DNA from 2 places in the Arthrobacter sp. NPDC080031 genome. Region 2 is predicted to be linked to the other one. Evidence: riboswitches for the same ligand, from Rfam matches in the RefSeq annotation. Region 2 holds a riboswitch; the other holds the start of a gene.

Region 1 (7,369 bases), on a different contig from region 2:
TGTGGAACCGCCGGCTGCGGAGATTGCGCCCGAGGAAACCACCGAGGAGCCGGCCGTCGAGGCGGAAGCTGCAAGCCCGATCGCATCGCTGTTCCTGGAACCTTCGTCCGTCACGTCCATGATCTTCCAGGCACCGGACTTGAGCGCGGTTGCCAGGCCGGCCGTCGTCGAAGAAAAACCGCAGGCTGGCGCTGAGGAACTTTCCGAGGACAACGAACTGGACGAAGCCGGCAGCCGCCGACGCCGTCGCAGCCGTGGGCGTCGTGGACGCCGGGGCAACGAGCGTGATGAAGCCGCGGGAGAAGAAACGTCCGCGGAGTCCGATGACGAGGCAGAAGCCGGTACCGAGGAAGCCCTCGAAGAAGGCGTGACTTCCCGCCGTCGTCGGCGTCGTCGTCGTGGCGACCAGGACCTGGAGCTGACCGGCGGCGGAGACGACGATCCCCCCAACACGGTCACCCGTGTCCGTGCTCCCCGCGCACACGTTGAGTCCACTAGCGGCTCCGACCGCGTCACGAGCGTCAAGGGCTCCACCCGCCTTGAAGCCAAGAAGCAGCGCCGCCGCGAGTCCCGCGAGACCGGCCGCCGCCGCCAGGTCATCACCGAGGCCGAATTCCTGGCCCGCCGCGAGTCCGTGGACCGCCAGATGATCGTCCGCCAGCGCGACGACAGGATCCAGATCGGCGTCCTGGAAGACGGCGTCCTCGCGGAGCACTTCGTGTCCAAGACACAGCAGGATTCCCTGATCGGCAACGTGTACCTGGGCAAGGTCCAGAACGTGCTGCCGTCGATGGAAGCCGCGTTCGTCGACATCGGACGCGGCCGCAACGCCGTGCTGTACGCCGGTGAAGTCAATTGGGATGCCGTCACTCTGGAAGGCAAGCCGCGCCGCATCGAAAACGCCCTGAAATCCGGCGATTCCGTGCTGGTTCAGGTCACTAAGGACCCCGTGGGCCACAAGGGCGCACGCCTGACGAGCCAGATTTCGCTTCCCGGCCGCTACCTTGTGTACGTGCCCGGCGGTTCAATGACCGGTATTTCCCGCAAGCTGCCCGACGTCGAGCGCAACCGCCTGAAGAAGATCCTCAAGGATCGCCTCCCGGAGAATGCGGGCGTCATTGTGCGCACCGCCGCCGAGGGTGCTTCCGAGGAAGAGCTGACGCACGATATCAACCGTTTGCGGGCCCAGTGGGAAGGCATCGAAAGCCAGTCCACATCCACCAAGATCCTGGCCCCGGAACTGCTGTACGGCGAACCGGACCTCACCATCAAGGTTGTCCGCGACGTCTTCAACGAGGACTTCTCCAAGCTCATCGTCTCCGGCGATGAGGCCTGGGACACCATCGAGGCCTACGTCACCTACGTGGCGCCGGACCTGGTGGGCCGCCTCGAAAAGTGGACCTCGGATCAGGACATCTTCTCGGCCTGGCGCGTGGACGAACAGATCCACAAAGCCTTGGAGCGCAAGGTCTTCCTGCCCTCCGGTGGTTCGCTCGTGATCGACCGTACCGAGGCCATGACGGTTGTTGACGTCAACACCGGGAAGTTCACCGGCAGCGGTGGCAACCTCGAGGAAACCGTCACCAAGAACAACCTTGAGGCTGCCGAGGAAGTGGTCCGCCAGCTGCGCTTGCGCGACATCGGCGGAATCATCGTGATCGACTTCATCGACATGGTCCTGGAATCCAACCGCGATCTCGTGTTGCGCCGGTTGGTCGAGTGCCTCGGCCGGGACCGCACCAAGCACCAGGTCGCCGAAGTGACGTCGCTCGGTTTGGTCCAGATGACCCGCAAGCGTATGGGCACCGGCCTGCTTGAGGTCTTCGGCGAGCAGTGCGAAACGTGCGGAGGGCGCGGAATCGTCACGCACGACGAGCCGGTGGAGCACCGTCGGGCCAACGTGGTGGCCGCCGAACACCACCACCCGCGTACGGAGTCACAGCCGGCCGTCCGGCCGGAACAGCGCAAGCGCCGCCGCGGCAGGGGCACGGGGCAGGGGACCACCGAGCTCCCGATGACCCCTCCTGTGCAGGTCCACTCCGTGGAATCCACTGACCCGAATCGCCAGGCAGCCACCCGCGCCGCCCTTGCCACCATTGCGGCTGCCGCCCACGCTGCCCACTTGCACGACGACGAGCTCCACCATGCGGCGGAATTGCTCGCCGACGGGCACGTAGCGGAAGCGACCCCGGTCCAGGCCCCTGCGGCCCCGGTCCAGGCTCCTGCCGCTGCATCGGGTGGCGAAGAACGTTCGACGCCTGTGCTGCGGTTCGGCGGCGAGGAAGTGGCGTTGCCCTTCGTCCACCACGAAGAGGAGCCAGCGAGTGGTGCGCCTGCCATGAGCCTGGACCTGTTGGCACAGGCATTCGCTGGCCTCGGAGAAGCCCCGGACACCACGGCGACCGCGACAGAAACCAAGGAAGCGCCCGCAGCGGCCCCGGCAGCCGCTGCAAGCGTAGAATCCCCGGAGGCGGGTCCGCGTGGACGCCGAGGCCGCCGCAACCGTAGTGCCAGCCGCGCCCAGGGTGCCGCCAACGCCACCAACGTCGAGCACCACGAGGTTGCCGCGGCCGCCTCCGGTGGGGCCGCGCACGAGGCAAAGGCGGCGGACGCTGCTCCGGCCAAGCCGACGGCGGCAGCGGAACCGATCATCCTCGGAGTCGGCGTGCCCAAGTCCGAACTCTAAACGCAATACCCTCTCCGAAGCCCCGGCTGTTCCCGCTCGAGTGGAAACCGCCGGGGCTTCTGCGTTGCAGGTCAATCGACCGGACCTCCCTGCAGCGGCTGCAGGAGTTGCAAAGGGCGGTTTCAGCGGGCGGGGCGTGATCCGGGTTAAGCTAGGGGACTGACACGGGGTGCCGCGCACCAAGCCGGCTGAGACCAGACCCGTTGAACCTGTCCGGTTAGCACCGGCGAAGGGATGTCTCGCATGACTGTTACGGCGCAATCAGCCGTCTACCCGCTCAAGGCCGTCCAGCGCCCTATTCCCAGGGTCCTGAGCATTGCGGGCTCGGATCCTTCAGGTGGCGCCGGGATCCAGGCAGACCTCAAGAGCATCGCGGCCAACGGCGGCTACGGCATGGCCGTCATCACGGCGCTCACCGTACAAAACACCCAGGGAGTCACTGCCGTCCACGTGCCACCCGTGGAGTTCCTGCGCCAGCAGCTGGACGCCATTAGCGACGACATCACCGTTGATGCCGTCAAGATCGGCATGCTCGGGGATGCGGCGGTCATCCACGAAGTCCGCCGCTGGCTCGGGGACGCCCGCCCCGCCGTCGTCGTGCTGGACCCGGTGATGATCGCCACCAGCGGCGACCGGCTCCTGGCGGAGTCCGCTGAAGCCGCACTGCGGGAACTTCTGCCCCTGGCTGACTTGGTGACCCCCAACCTTCCTGAACTGGCCATGCTGCTAGGCGAACCTGAGGCCACTGACTGGGCATCGGCATTGGAGCAAGGCAAACGCCTGGCTGCCGCCTGTGGGAACACCGTCCTGGTGAAGGGCGGCCATCTGCAGGGAGCGGGCTGCCCCGACGCCCTCGTCAACACCGGGGGAGTCCTGAGCCAGGACGTGGTGGAATTCGCCGGCCAACGGGTGGAGACCCGCAATAGCCACGGCACGGGATGTTCCCTGTCGTCGGCGATGGCGACGGCCAAGGCGCGGACCGGCGATTGGGAGTCCGCCCTGCGTGTGGTCAAGCCGTGGCTCCAGGAGGCGCTGACCCAGTCCGGGGTACTGGAAGTGGGGAAGGGCAACGGGCCGATCCATCACTTCCACGGGCTCCGGCATTCCCTTCAACCGGGGGATTTTGCCGTCCGGATGTGGGAAGCCGCCCAAACGGAACTCGCGGCCATTTACGGCCTCGACTTCATCCGGCACTTGCAATCCGGCGGCCTCAGCGAAGCGCAGTTCAGCTATTACCTGTCGCAGGATGCCATCTATCTCAACGGCTATTCCCGTGTCCTGGCGCGGGCAAGCGCCCTCGCTCCAAACGAAGCCGAACAGCTGTTCTGGGCCCGCGGCTCGCAGATGTGCCTTGAAGTCGAGTCCGAGCTGCATCGGAATTGGCTCAGCGGACGCCAGGTAAGCGGAGGGCTGGGCCCGGTCACCAAAGCCTACGTCGACCACTTGCTGGCGGCATCGGCGTCGGGCAGCTATGCCGTCCTGCTGGCTGCCATACTTCCCTGCTACTGGTTGTACGCCGAAGTAGGACAGCAGCTCCACCATGGCTACATGCAGGCGGGAGCGTCGGACGAGCACCCTTACGCGGACTGGCTGCGCACCTACGCAGACGAGGCGTTCGCCGAGGCCACCCGCAAGGCGATCGACATCACGGATGCCGCCGCGCAGGCCGCAACGCCTGCGGAGCGCACCGAAATGCTGGAGGCATTCACCCAGTCCTGCCGCTATGAAACGGCGTTCTTCGATGCTCCAAGGTTGCACGGCTGAACCCGGATTCCTGTCGCGGAAGGATGGGAGCAAGGCCTGTGCCGGAGGGCGCTGCAGCGTGTCGGAGTGGGGATCCGGGCTTTTCCCGCCCGGCAGGGTAAGGTGGACGGGCACGGTACCGGATGGCGGCATAGCCAGTCTGTGGCAGCCATCACGTGGCAGCCTCCGGACCTGGCCTCATTTGCAGCCGAAGGCGAAACTAGCGTAATCTAGATCTTCGGTGCTTACGCCAACACTTGGGTTATGCCCCCAGAAACCGTTCATTTGGAACTGACCTTTCATTTGGAACTATTCGAGGGATGACTCATGGATTCCGTACCGGAGTCCACGGCGTTGAGGCACAGCGTGAACCAGGCCCGTTTTCGGATCGGGGTTCCGCACGCAAATTTAGTAATAAACGTCGAGAGAAGTGAGTGCCCAAGTGGTGTACGCGATTGTCCGCGCAGGCGGCCGCCAAGAAAAGGTTTCCGTTGGAGACTACGTAACCCTGAACCGCGTCCCCGGTGGAGCCGGCAGCACCCTTGAGCTGCCCGCACTGCTCCTGGTGGACGGTGACAAGGTCACCTCCGCTGCTGCGGATCTGGCCAAGGTCAAGGTTACGGCTGAGATCCTCGAAGACCTCCGTGGTCCGAAGATCGTCATCCAGAAGTTCAAGAACAAGACCGGCTACAAGAAGCGCCAGGGTCACCGTCAAGAACTGACCAAGATCAAGATCACCGGTATCAAGTAACCACTGGTTGCTGTTCAGGTTTTCAACAGATTCCCCAGAATTTAAAGGCAGGCATTTCAAATGGCACATAAAAAAGGCGCGAGCTCCACTCGCAACGGTCGTGACTCCAACGCCCAGTACCTCGGCGTAAAGCGCTTCGGTGGCCAGGTCGTTTCCGCAGGCGAGATCATCGTCCGCCAGCGCGGCACCCACTTCCACCCGGGCGCTGGTGTCGGCCGCGGAGGCGACGACACCCTGTTCGCCCTGCAGGCAGGTGCGGTTGAGTTCGGTACTCGCCGCGGCCGTCGCGTAGTGAACATCGTTGCTGCTGCAGCTGCAGAGTAATAACACGTTCTGAAAGGGGTGGAGCGGGCCGTATGGCCCGCTCCATCTGTCTTTTTAACCGCACTAGAATTTAGTAGGGCGGGCGGCGGCGCATCAGCCCGCAACGCGCATTTCAAGCAGTAATTTCCACATAGAGGAGAAACACGTGGCGACCTTCGTAGACCGGGTAGTACTTCACGTATCCGGCGGGACAGGCGGCCACGGCTGTGTCTCTGTTAAGCGCGAGAAGTTCAAGCCCCTCGGCGGACCCGACGGCGGCAACGGCGGCAACGGCGGCGACGTCATCCTGCGCGTCGATGCCCAGACCACTACCTTGCTTGACTACCACCACGCACCGCACCGGCACGCAACCAACGGTGGCCCCGGCATGGGCGACTGGCGCGGCGGCAAGAACGGTGAAACCCTCGTGCTTCCCGTGCCGGACGGCACTGTGGTCAAGACCAAGGACGGCGTCGTCCTGGCTGACCTCGTGGGTGAGGGCACCGAGTTCATTGCTGCCGCCGGCGGCCAAGGCGGCCTTGGCAACGCCTCGCTGTCTTCGCAGAAGCGCCGTGCCCCCGGTTTCGCCCTCCTCGGAATTGAAGGCGACTCCAGTGACATCGTCCTGGAGCTGAAGTCCATCGCAGACATCGCGCTGGTTGGCTTCCCCTCCGCGGGCAAGTCCAGCCTCGTCGCGGCAATGTCGGCGGCGCGGCCCAAGATCGCCGACTACCCGTTCACCACCCTGATTCCCAACCTTGGCGTGGTCCAGGCCGGTGACGTCCGTTTCACCATCGCAGACGTTCCCGGGCTGATCGAGGGCGCGAGCGAAGGCAAGGGCCTGGGCCACAACTTCCTGCGCCACGTGGAGCGTTGCGCGGCGCTGGTGCACGTGCTGGACTGCGGAACCCTGGAAGCGGACAGGGACCCGCTCTCGGATCTTGCGATCATCGAGCAAGAGCTGGACAAGTACGCCGTGGACATGAGCTACGCCGGCGTTGACGGCGAAGTCGTCCCCCTGAACGAACGCCCCAAGCTTGTTGTCCTGAACAAGGTGGACCTCCCTGACGGCAGGGACATGGCCGAGTTCGTCCGTCCCGAACTGGAACAGCGCGGCTACCGCGTCTTCGAAGTCTCGGCCACGAGCCACGAAGGCCTGCGCCAACTGAGCTTCGCCATGGGCGAGATTGTCATGGCCGCCCGCAAAGCCGTTGCCGCTGCGCCTCCCAAGGTCGCAGCGCCCGTCCTGCGTCCGCGTGCCGTCAACGAGTCCGGCTTCACGATCCGCCGCGAGGAAAAGAACCTCGAGCCGCTCTTCCGCGTGCTGGGGGAGAAGCCGGTCCGCTGGGTCAAGCAGACCGACTTCACCAACGAAGAAGCCATCGGCTACCTCGCCGATCGGCTGGCCAAGCTTGGCATCGAAAACGAGTTGTTCAAGATGGGTGCCGTCCCGGGCGACACCGTGGTGATCGGCGAAGAGGACGGCGTCGTGTTCGACTGGGAGCCCACCATGATGGCGGGTGCCGAACTCCTGGCGACGCCCCGAGGCACGGACATCCGTGTTGCCGACATCGGTGACCGCCCCACCCGTTCGCAGAAGCGCGATGAGCAGATCGAACGCCGCGAAGCAAAGGCTGCAGCACGCGCCGAGCTCGAAGCCGAGCGCAAGGCGGGCATCTGGACCGAGTCCGTCAGCGGCCGTCGTCTCCCCAAGCCCCTGAAGGAAAGCGGCCTGGAAGCCGAAAATGACGACTAGCACGGCCCGCATCGCTGAAGTCGCTGAGGGCGACGACGCCGCCGAACGCCAGGCACTCGCCGGCGCCAAGCGGATCGTGGTCAAGGTGGGTTCGTCCTCGCTGACGAGCATCAAAGGCGGCATCTCGGAA
Region 2 (7,369 bases):
CCTGAAATATGCCCCCTCAGCACGGTGCATCGCGGATTCAGCACCACCTCAAGGGACGCCCGGGGATCCTCTGGGTAGAGCACGACGTCGGCACTGGCGCCTTCGCTGATGCCGTCGGCACCCAGCCACTCGCGGGCGGACCAGCAGGCGGCATCGAGGGCAGCGGCAGCCGGAAGGCCTGCACGGTGCAGCTCCAGGATTTCCTCGCCGATCCGGCCGTGCTTGATGACGCTTCCGGCGTCGGTTCCGGCATACACCCGAACTCCGGCGTCGAATGCCTCGCCGACGCGTTCATGCCTGCGTTCCCACAGCCTGGTCATGTGGGCGGCGTAACGCGGGAACTTCGCTTCCGCCTGCTTCGCAATGTCCGGAAAGGTCGCAATGTTGATGAGGGTGGGGACGATCGGCACACCTTGGTCCAGGAGCCTGGGAATGTGATGCGGCAACAGGCCGGTGGCATGCTCGATGCAGTCGATGCCGGCGTCGAGCATGTCGTCGATGGTCCGTTCAGCGAAACAATGGGCGGTCACCCTGGCTCCCTCGGCATGTGCTGCCGCGATCGCGTCCTTGACGATGGCGGCCGGAAAGGACGGGCCGAGATCCCCGGCGGAACGGTCGATCCAGTCCCCTACGATCTTGACCCAGCCGTCTCCGGACCGCGCCTGCTTGCGCACCGCCTCCACCAGGTCCTCCGGCTCGACTTCTTCGGCCAGTCCGGGGATGTACCGGCGTTGCCTGGCAATGTGCCTGCCTGCGCGGATGATCCTGGGCATGTCCGTCCGGCGCTGCAGCCAGCGCGTGTCGCTTGCGGATCCGGCGTCGCGGATCAAGAGCGTGCCGGCGTTCCGGTCGGCCGCCGCCTGCAACCGGGCGGTCTCATCGTCCACCGCTCCGCCCTTGCCCAAGCCAACATGGCAATGCGCATCCACCAGGCCTGGCATCACCCATCCGTCCAGGACGACGTCGGGCGCCGCAGCGGGCGGCAAAAAGGTCAACCGTCCGTCGACCGACCAGAGGCCGCGCCGTTCTTCTTTCGGTCCCGTGAGGACAGCGCCGCTGAACTCGATGATTTCCGCCATGATTCCACCTTAAACGCCGACGCCGATCCCGGCCCGGTCACATTCGTCCTCGGTCACATCTCTCCCGGTTACCAACAGCTGTGGTAGCTTCGTCTACGACCACACGGGGGCCCTTGCAAGGGCTGAGATCGGGCTGACGCAGCCTGCGACCGTTGAACCTGTCCGGGTAATGCCGGCGAAGGAAGTGAGTAATCCTTTGAGCACCAAAGAAACACAGCTGAGCCCTACCCAAATCGGATCGGCGCAAGAGGTGACCCAATCCCTCAAGTCGCATTCCCTCGCGTTCCTGGAAGACACGAAGACGGGAATCCGGGTCCCCGTCACGGAAATCGCCCTGGAACCATCCCCCAACGGCCAGGCCAACGCGCCTTTCCAGGTGTACCGCACCGCAGGGCCGGGAAGTGATCCGGTGGTTGGCCTCGAGCCATTCCGCAGCGAGTGGATCGAGGCCCGCGGCGACACCGAGGCATACAGCGGCCGCGAACGGAACCTGCTCGACGACGGCAAGTCGGCCGTGCGCCGCGGCGCCGCCTCCGCTGAGTGGAAGGGCGCACAGCCGGTGCCCCGCCGCGCCGTCGACGGCAAGACCGTGACACAGATGCACTATGCCAAGCAGGGGATCGTGACGCCCGAAATGCAGTTCGTGGCACTTCGCGAGAACTGCGATGTTGAACTGGTCCGCAGCGAAGTGGCCGCCGGCCGGGCCATCATTCCCAACAACATCAACCACCCCGAATCCGAACCGATGATCATTGGCAAGGCCTTCCTCGTGAAGATCAACGCCAACATCGGCAACTCCGCCGTCACCAGCTCCATCGCCGAAGAAGTGGACAAGCTGCAGTGGGCCACGCAATGGGGCGCGGACACCGTGATGGACCTGTCCACGGGTGACGACATCCACACCACCCGCGAATGGATCATCCGCAACTCCCCTGTGCCGATCGGCACCGTGCCCATTTACCAGGCCCTCGAGAAGGTCAACGGTGAAGCCAACAAGCTCAACTGGGAGATCTTCCGCGACACCGTCATTGAACAGTGCGAACAGGGCGTGGACTACATGACCATCCACGCCGGCGTGTTGCTTCGCTATGTGCCGCTCACCGCCAACCGCGTGACGGGCATTGTTTCCCGCGGCGGCTCCATCATGGCGGGCTGGTGCCTGGCGCACCACGAAGAAAACTTCCTGTACACCCACTTCGACGAACTCTGCGAAATCTTCGCCAAGTACGACGTCGCGTTCTCCCTCGGCGACGGCTTGCGCCCGGGAGCGACGGCGGACGCCAACGACGCCGCGCAGTTCGCCGAGCTCGACACGCTCGCGGAACTCACGAAGCGGGCGTGGAAGTACGACGTGCAGGTCATGGTCGAGGGCCCCGGGCACATCCCGTTCCACCTCGTCCGCGAGAACGTCGAGCGCCAGCAGGAGCTGTGCGACGGCGCTCCGTTCTACACGCTCGGCCCGCTCGTGACCGACATTGCTCCGGGCTACGACCACATCACCTCCGCCATTGGCGCCACGGAGATCGCACGCTACGGAACCGCGATGCTCTGCTACGTCACCCCGAAGGAACACCTGGGCCTGCCGAACAAGGACGACGTCAAGACCGGCGTAATCACGTACAAAATCGCCGCCCACGCCGCTGACCTTGCCAAAGGACACCCCGGCGCCCACGAACGCGACGATGCCCTGTCCAAGGCCCGCTTCGAGTTCCGCTGGCGTGACCAGTTCGCGCTGTCATTGGATCCGGTTACCGCGGAATCGTTCCACGATGAGACGCTCCCGGCAGAACCGGCCAAAACGGCGCATTTCTGTTCCATGTGCGGACCGAAATTCTGCTCCATGCGCATCAGCCAGGACATACGCGACGAATACGGCTCCGCGGATTCCCAGGCGGCCATTGCGCAAATGTACAGCGGGATGCGCGAAAAGAGCGAGGAGTTCCTGGCATCGGGCGGCAAGGTCTACTTGCCCGAGCTCGAGGTTCCCGCAGGAAAGCCCGGAACGAGGTCAGGAAGCCTGAGCTGATCAGGAAGCCTGAACTGATCAGGAAGCCTGGACTGATCCGGCGCGGCTGACGTCCGCGATGAAGGAACGGATGATCCGGTCTCCTTCAACTGAGTCATGAGGCCGGTGTCCTCCAGCCGCAACGCGGTGGAGGGCGCCGGTTTCCTGCAAGTAGCCGGCGATCTCTTCGTAAAGGGGTTCCCAACCACCGGTCAGGACAAGCGTGGGTACCCCCGGCACAATATGCAGCGGCGCTTCCCACGGCGGAGCCTGGAGCCGCAGGCGCCGAGCGGTACGCCGGGCCTCCGGGGTGCTGAGGACGGCCGCCTCCGAGGAAAACGCCCGGCGGACGAATTCGCGTTGGTAATCGTCATCGCTGAGTTCGTGCCGGATCCGGAACAGCGGCTCCATGAGTGCCCGGTAAGCCGCGGTGGCGGGCAACTCGGCCGTCAATGAAAGACAAGCGGGTTCCACCAGCACGAGGGACCGGACCAGGTCCGGCCGCTCCACCGCGGCCAACATGGCTGAAATCGCGCCTTGGGAGTGCGCTACGACATGGCCTCCGCGCGCGTGGCCGGAGGATGAGGCAGGCTCCCGTCCCCCAAGGCACTCCAGGATAATGTCCACATCGGCGGCAACGTCGGATTCCAGAGGCTCGGCCTGCGCATCAAAACCGTGGCGTTTCAGGAACAGCGCGTCGTACTTCAACGCCATGCCGTGTTGTTTCGGCCAAGCGGCAGCGCCGAATGTACCGGCTCCGTGGACGAACACAACCCGCTGTTTTTGCATTCCCCCAGCCTATGGCACGGGGCTGACAACCCAACTAACTGGCAGTTGTTGTCGTTCTGAGCCCTCAAAACGACATGTATTGCCAGTCAGTTGGGTGGGGCGGTTACTTGCCGCCGAGGAACTTCTCGAAGCCCTTGGGCAGGTTCAGCTTTGAGGGGTCGAAGTCGCCGGCACCCTGACCGAATGCCGCGCCCGTGGGGACGGCTTTCGCCCGCTTGTTCTCGGCGTCGCGCAGTTCCTGGGCCGCCTTGGCGGGGTTTCCGGAACGGGCCTTCTTCTTGGGCGCGTTCTTGCTTGCCTTCCGGGAACCGCCGCCACCGAGGCCGGGAATGCCAGGCATCCCGGGCATGCCGCCGCCCTGGGCCAGCTTCTTCATCATCTTCTGGGCCTGCGCGAAACGCTCCAGGAGGCCGTTGACCTCGGAGACGTGGACACCGGAACCACGGGCGATGCGGGCGCGACGGGAACCGTTGATGATCTTCGGAGCCAAACGCTCGTGCGGGGTCATGGAGCGGACAATCGCCTCGACGCGATCGATTTCGCGCTCGTCGAACTGCTCCAGTTGCTGGCGGATGTTCTGCGCACCCGGCATCATCATGAGCATCTTCTTCATGGAGCCCATGTTGCGGATCTGCTGCATCTGGGCGAGGAAATCGTCCAGGGTGAAGTCTTCCTGGTCGGCGAACTTCTTCGCCATCCGGGCGGCTTCATCCTTGTCCCAGTTCTTCTCGGCCTGCTCGATCAGGGTAAGAACGTCACCCATATCGAGGATGCGGGAAGCCATGCGGTCGGGGTGGAACAGTTCGAAGTCATCGAGGCCTTCGCCGGTGGAGGCGAACATGACCGGCTTCCCGGTGACCGACGCTACCGAGAGGGCGGCACCACCGCGGGCGTCGCCGTCGAGCTTTGACAACACGACGCCCGTGAAGTTGACGCCTTCATCGAAGGCAACCGCCGTGTTGACGGCGTCCTGGCCGATCATGGAGTCGATCACGAACAGCACTTCGTTCGGGATGATCGCCTGGCGGATGCGGCGCGCCTGGTCCATCATTTCGGCGTCGACGCCGAGGCGGCCCGCGGTGTCCACGATCACGACGTCGTGCAGCTTCTGGCGGGCTTCCTCGACGCCGGCGCGTGCGACGGCGACCGGGTCGCCCGTGGGAACGTCCAGATCCGAGGTGGTGCCCGGGTGCGGCGCGAAGACGGGCACGCCGGCGCGTTCGCCGACAATCTGGAGCTGCGTCACGGCGTTGGGACGCTGGAGGTCGGCGGCAACCAGCACGGGGCTGTGGCCCTGGGCCTTGAGCCACTTGGCAAGCTTGCCCGCGAGGGTGGTCTTACCCGCACCCTGCAGGCCGGCGAGCATGATGATGGTGGGGCCGGTCTTCGCCAAGCGGATGCGTCGGGTCTCGCCGCCGAGGATCTCCTGGAGTTCCTCGTTGACGATCTTGACGATCTGCTGGCTCGGGTTCAGGGCCGCGGAAACCTCGGCGCCCAGGGCACGTTCACGGATGCGGCCGGTGAACTCGCGGACCACGGGAACGGCAACGTCGGCGTCCAGAAGGGCGCGCCGGATCTCCCGGACGGTGGCGTCGACGTCGGCCTCCGTGAGGCGGCCCTTGCCACGGAGATTCTTGAAGGTTGCTGTCAACCGGTCAGAGAGTGAATTGAACACGCGCCGTGCACTTCTTTCAATGGTCTACGGATGGCGGCCGTTCCGACGCACCAATATCTTGACGATTCCTGCCCCAAACAAATCTGACTCAACTGAGGGACTCGACTATCTAGGGTACCAAGACGCGCCTGCAAGATGGCATGCTGGCACAGTGACCAGCAAAACAACAGTAAATACGTTGCTCATCCTAGGCGCCTCCGGAGATCTGACGGGCCGATTGCTGTTGCCGGGCCTGGCCAGGCTCGTGGCCAACGGCCTCGCGGACGGCCTGAAGCTTGTCGGAGCAGGCTCCGACCCGTGGACGCCAGAGCAGTGGACAAAACGCGTGCGCGGCGCCTTCGAGGCGGCCGCCAAGGATGCAGGTGCCGCGGGCAGGAAAGCAATCGCGGACTTGGAGAAAAGTACCGAATATCATCAAGTGGATGTCACGGCGGACGGCCAGCTCGCCACGCTCCTGGCCGGGCTCGAAGCACCGATCGCCGTTTATTTCGCTTTGCCCCCGCACATCAGCCAGAAGGCCTGCGAGGTCCTCACCGCCGCGCAACTTCCTCCCGGAACAAGCCTGGTGATGGAGAAACCCTTCGGATCCAGTGCCGAATCCGCCCGCGAACTCAACAAGACCCTCGCCGCGTTGGTCCCGGAAGACCACATCCACCGCGTGGACCACTTCCTTGGCAAGGCCACCGTGTTCAACATCCTGGGCCTGCGCTTCGCCAACAGCTTCCTGGAGCCGGTGTGGAACCGGGACCACATCGAGAAGGTCGAGATCATCTTCGACGAAGACCTCGCACTCGAGGGGCGTGCGCGCTACTACGACGGCGCCGGCGCCCTCAAGGACATGATCCAGAGCCATTTGCTCCACATCATGGCGCTGCTGGCCATCGATCCGCCCTCCAGCATCGGCGAGCGCGATCTCCGCGACGCGATTTCAACGGTGCTGCGTGCGAGCAGCATCAGCGCACCCTACAAGAAGTCCACCCGACGGGCGCGGTACACAGCCGGCCGGATCGGCGACCGGGACGTGCCGGACTATGTCGCGGAAGCGGGCGTGGACCCTGCCCGGGAAACGGAGACACTCGCGGAAGTCGAAGTGGGAATCGACACTTGGCGCTGGAAAGGCGTCCCCTTCATCCTGCGTTCGGGAAAGGCGTTGGGTGCCGCGCGGAAAGAGGCCATTGTCACCTTCCGGCCCGTTCCACACCTGCCGTCCGGGTTCGAGGGCGTGGACTCCCCCAACCAGCTGCGCATCGGGTTCGGTCCTGACACCCTGCAGCTCGACGTCGACGTCAACGGTCCCGGAAACATCTTCACGCTCAATCGCGTGACACTCAACGCGGAGTTGAATGCTTCCGATCTGCTGCCCTACGGAGAAGTGTTGGAAGGCATCATTACCGGCGATCCCCTGCTCTCAGTCCGGGGCGACACCGCCGTCGAATGCTGGCGGATCATCGAGCCCGTGATCAAGGCCTGGGCCAAGGGTTCCGTACCGCTCGAAGAGTACGACGCCGGCGGGCCCGGTCCCGCGGACTGGCCCACCGCCGTCGGGGGCTAGCCCGGCCGGCCCACACTCCTTCGGAAGCGCGCACGCAAGAGGGGCCGGGTACCTTTGCAGGTACCCGGCCCCTCTTTTGCGTTGGTGCCTTAGATTGCTGCTGCGCCCCGCTCGCCCGTGCGCACACGGACGGCTTCGTAGACGTCCACGGTCCAGACCTTGCCATCACCGGCACGGCCGGTATTGGAGGAAGCAATCAGGACATCGAGGATGTCGTCTGCCTGCTCGTCCGTGGCCAGGACCTCCACGCGGATCTTGGGAAGCAGGTC

The links. A riboswitch is a leader RNA that binds a small molecule or an ion and turns the genes downstream of it on or off. The one in region 2 is predicted to bind thiamine pyrophosphate.
Region 1: another riboswitch for thiamine pyrophosphate. It lies ahead of thiD (bifunctional hydroxymethylpyrimidine kinase/phosphomethylpyrimidine kinase); the one in region 2 lies ahead of thiC (phosphomethylpyrimidine synthase ThiC).

The regions. Positions count from the first base shown of each region.
Region 1 is NZ_JBFBLA010000014.1:86,377-93,745, forward strand. It holds gene AB0323_RS13550 (Rne/Rng family ribonuclease) at 1-2,686, shown strand, start outside; TPP riboswitch at 2,842-2,938, shown strand; gene thiD (bifunctional hydroxymethylpyrimidine kinase/phosphomethylpyrimidine kinase) at 2,930-4,450, shown strand; gene rplU (50S ribosomal protein L21) at 4,872-5,180, shown strand; gene rpmA (50S ribosomal protein L27) at 5,241-5,504, shown strand; gene obgE (GTPase ObgE) at 5,650-7,239, shown strand; gene proB (glutamate 5-kinase) at 7,229-7,369, shown strand, end outside.
Region 2 is NZ_JBFBLA010000001.1:217,750-225,118, forward strand. It holds gene AB0323_RS01010 (amidohydrolase family protein) at 1-1,079, opposite strand, end outside; TPP riboswitch at 1,173-1,280, shown strand; gene thiC (phosphomethylpyrimidine synthase ThiC) at 1,276-3,105, shown strand; gene AB0323_RS01020 (alpha/beta hydrolase) at 3,124-3,873, opposite strand; gene ffh (signal recognition particle protein) at 3,977-5,548, opposite strand; gene AB0323_RS01030 (glucose-6-phosphate dehydrogenase) at 5,700-7,100, shown strand; gene AB0323_RS01035 (P-II family nitrogen regulator) at 7,190-7,369, opposite strand, start outside.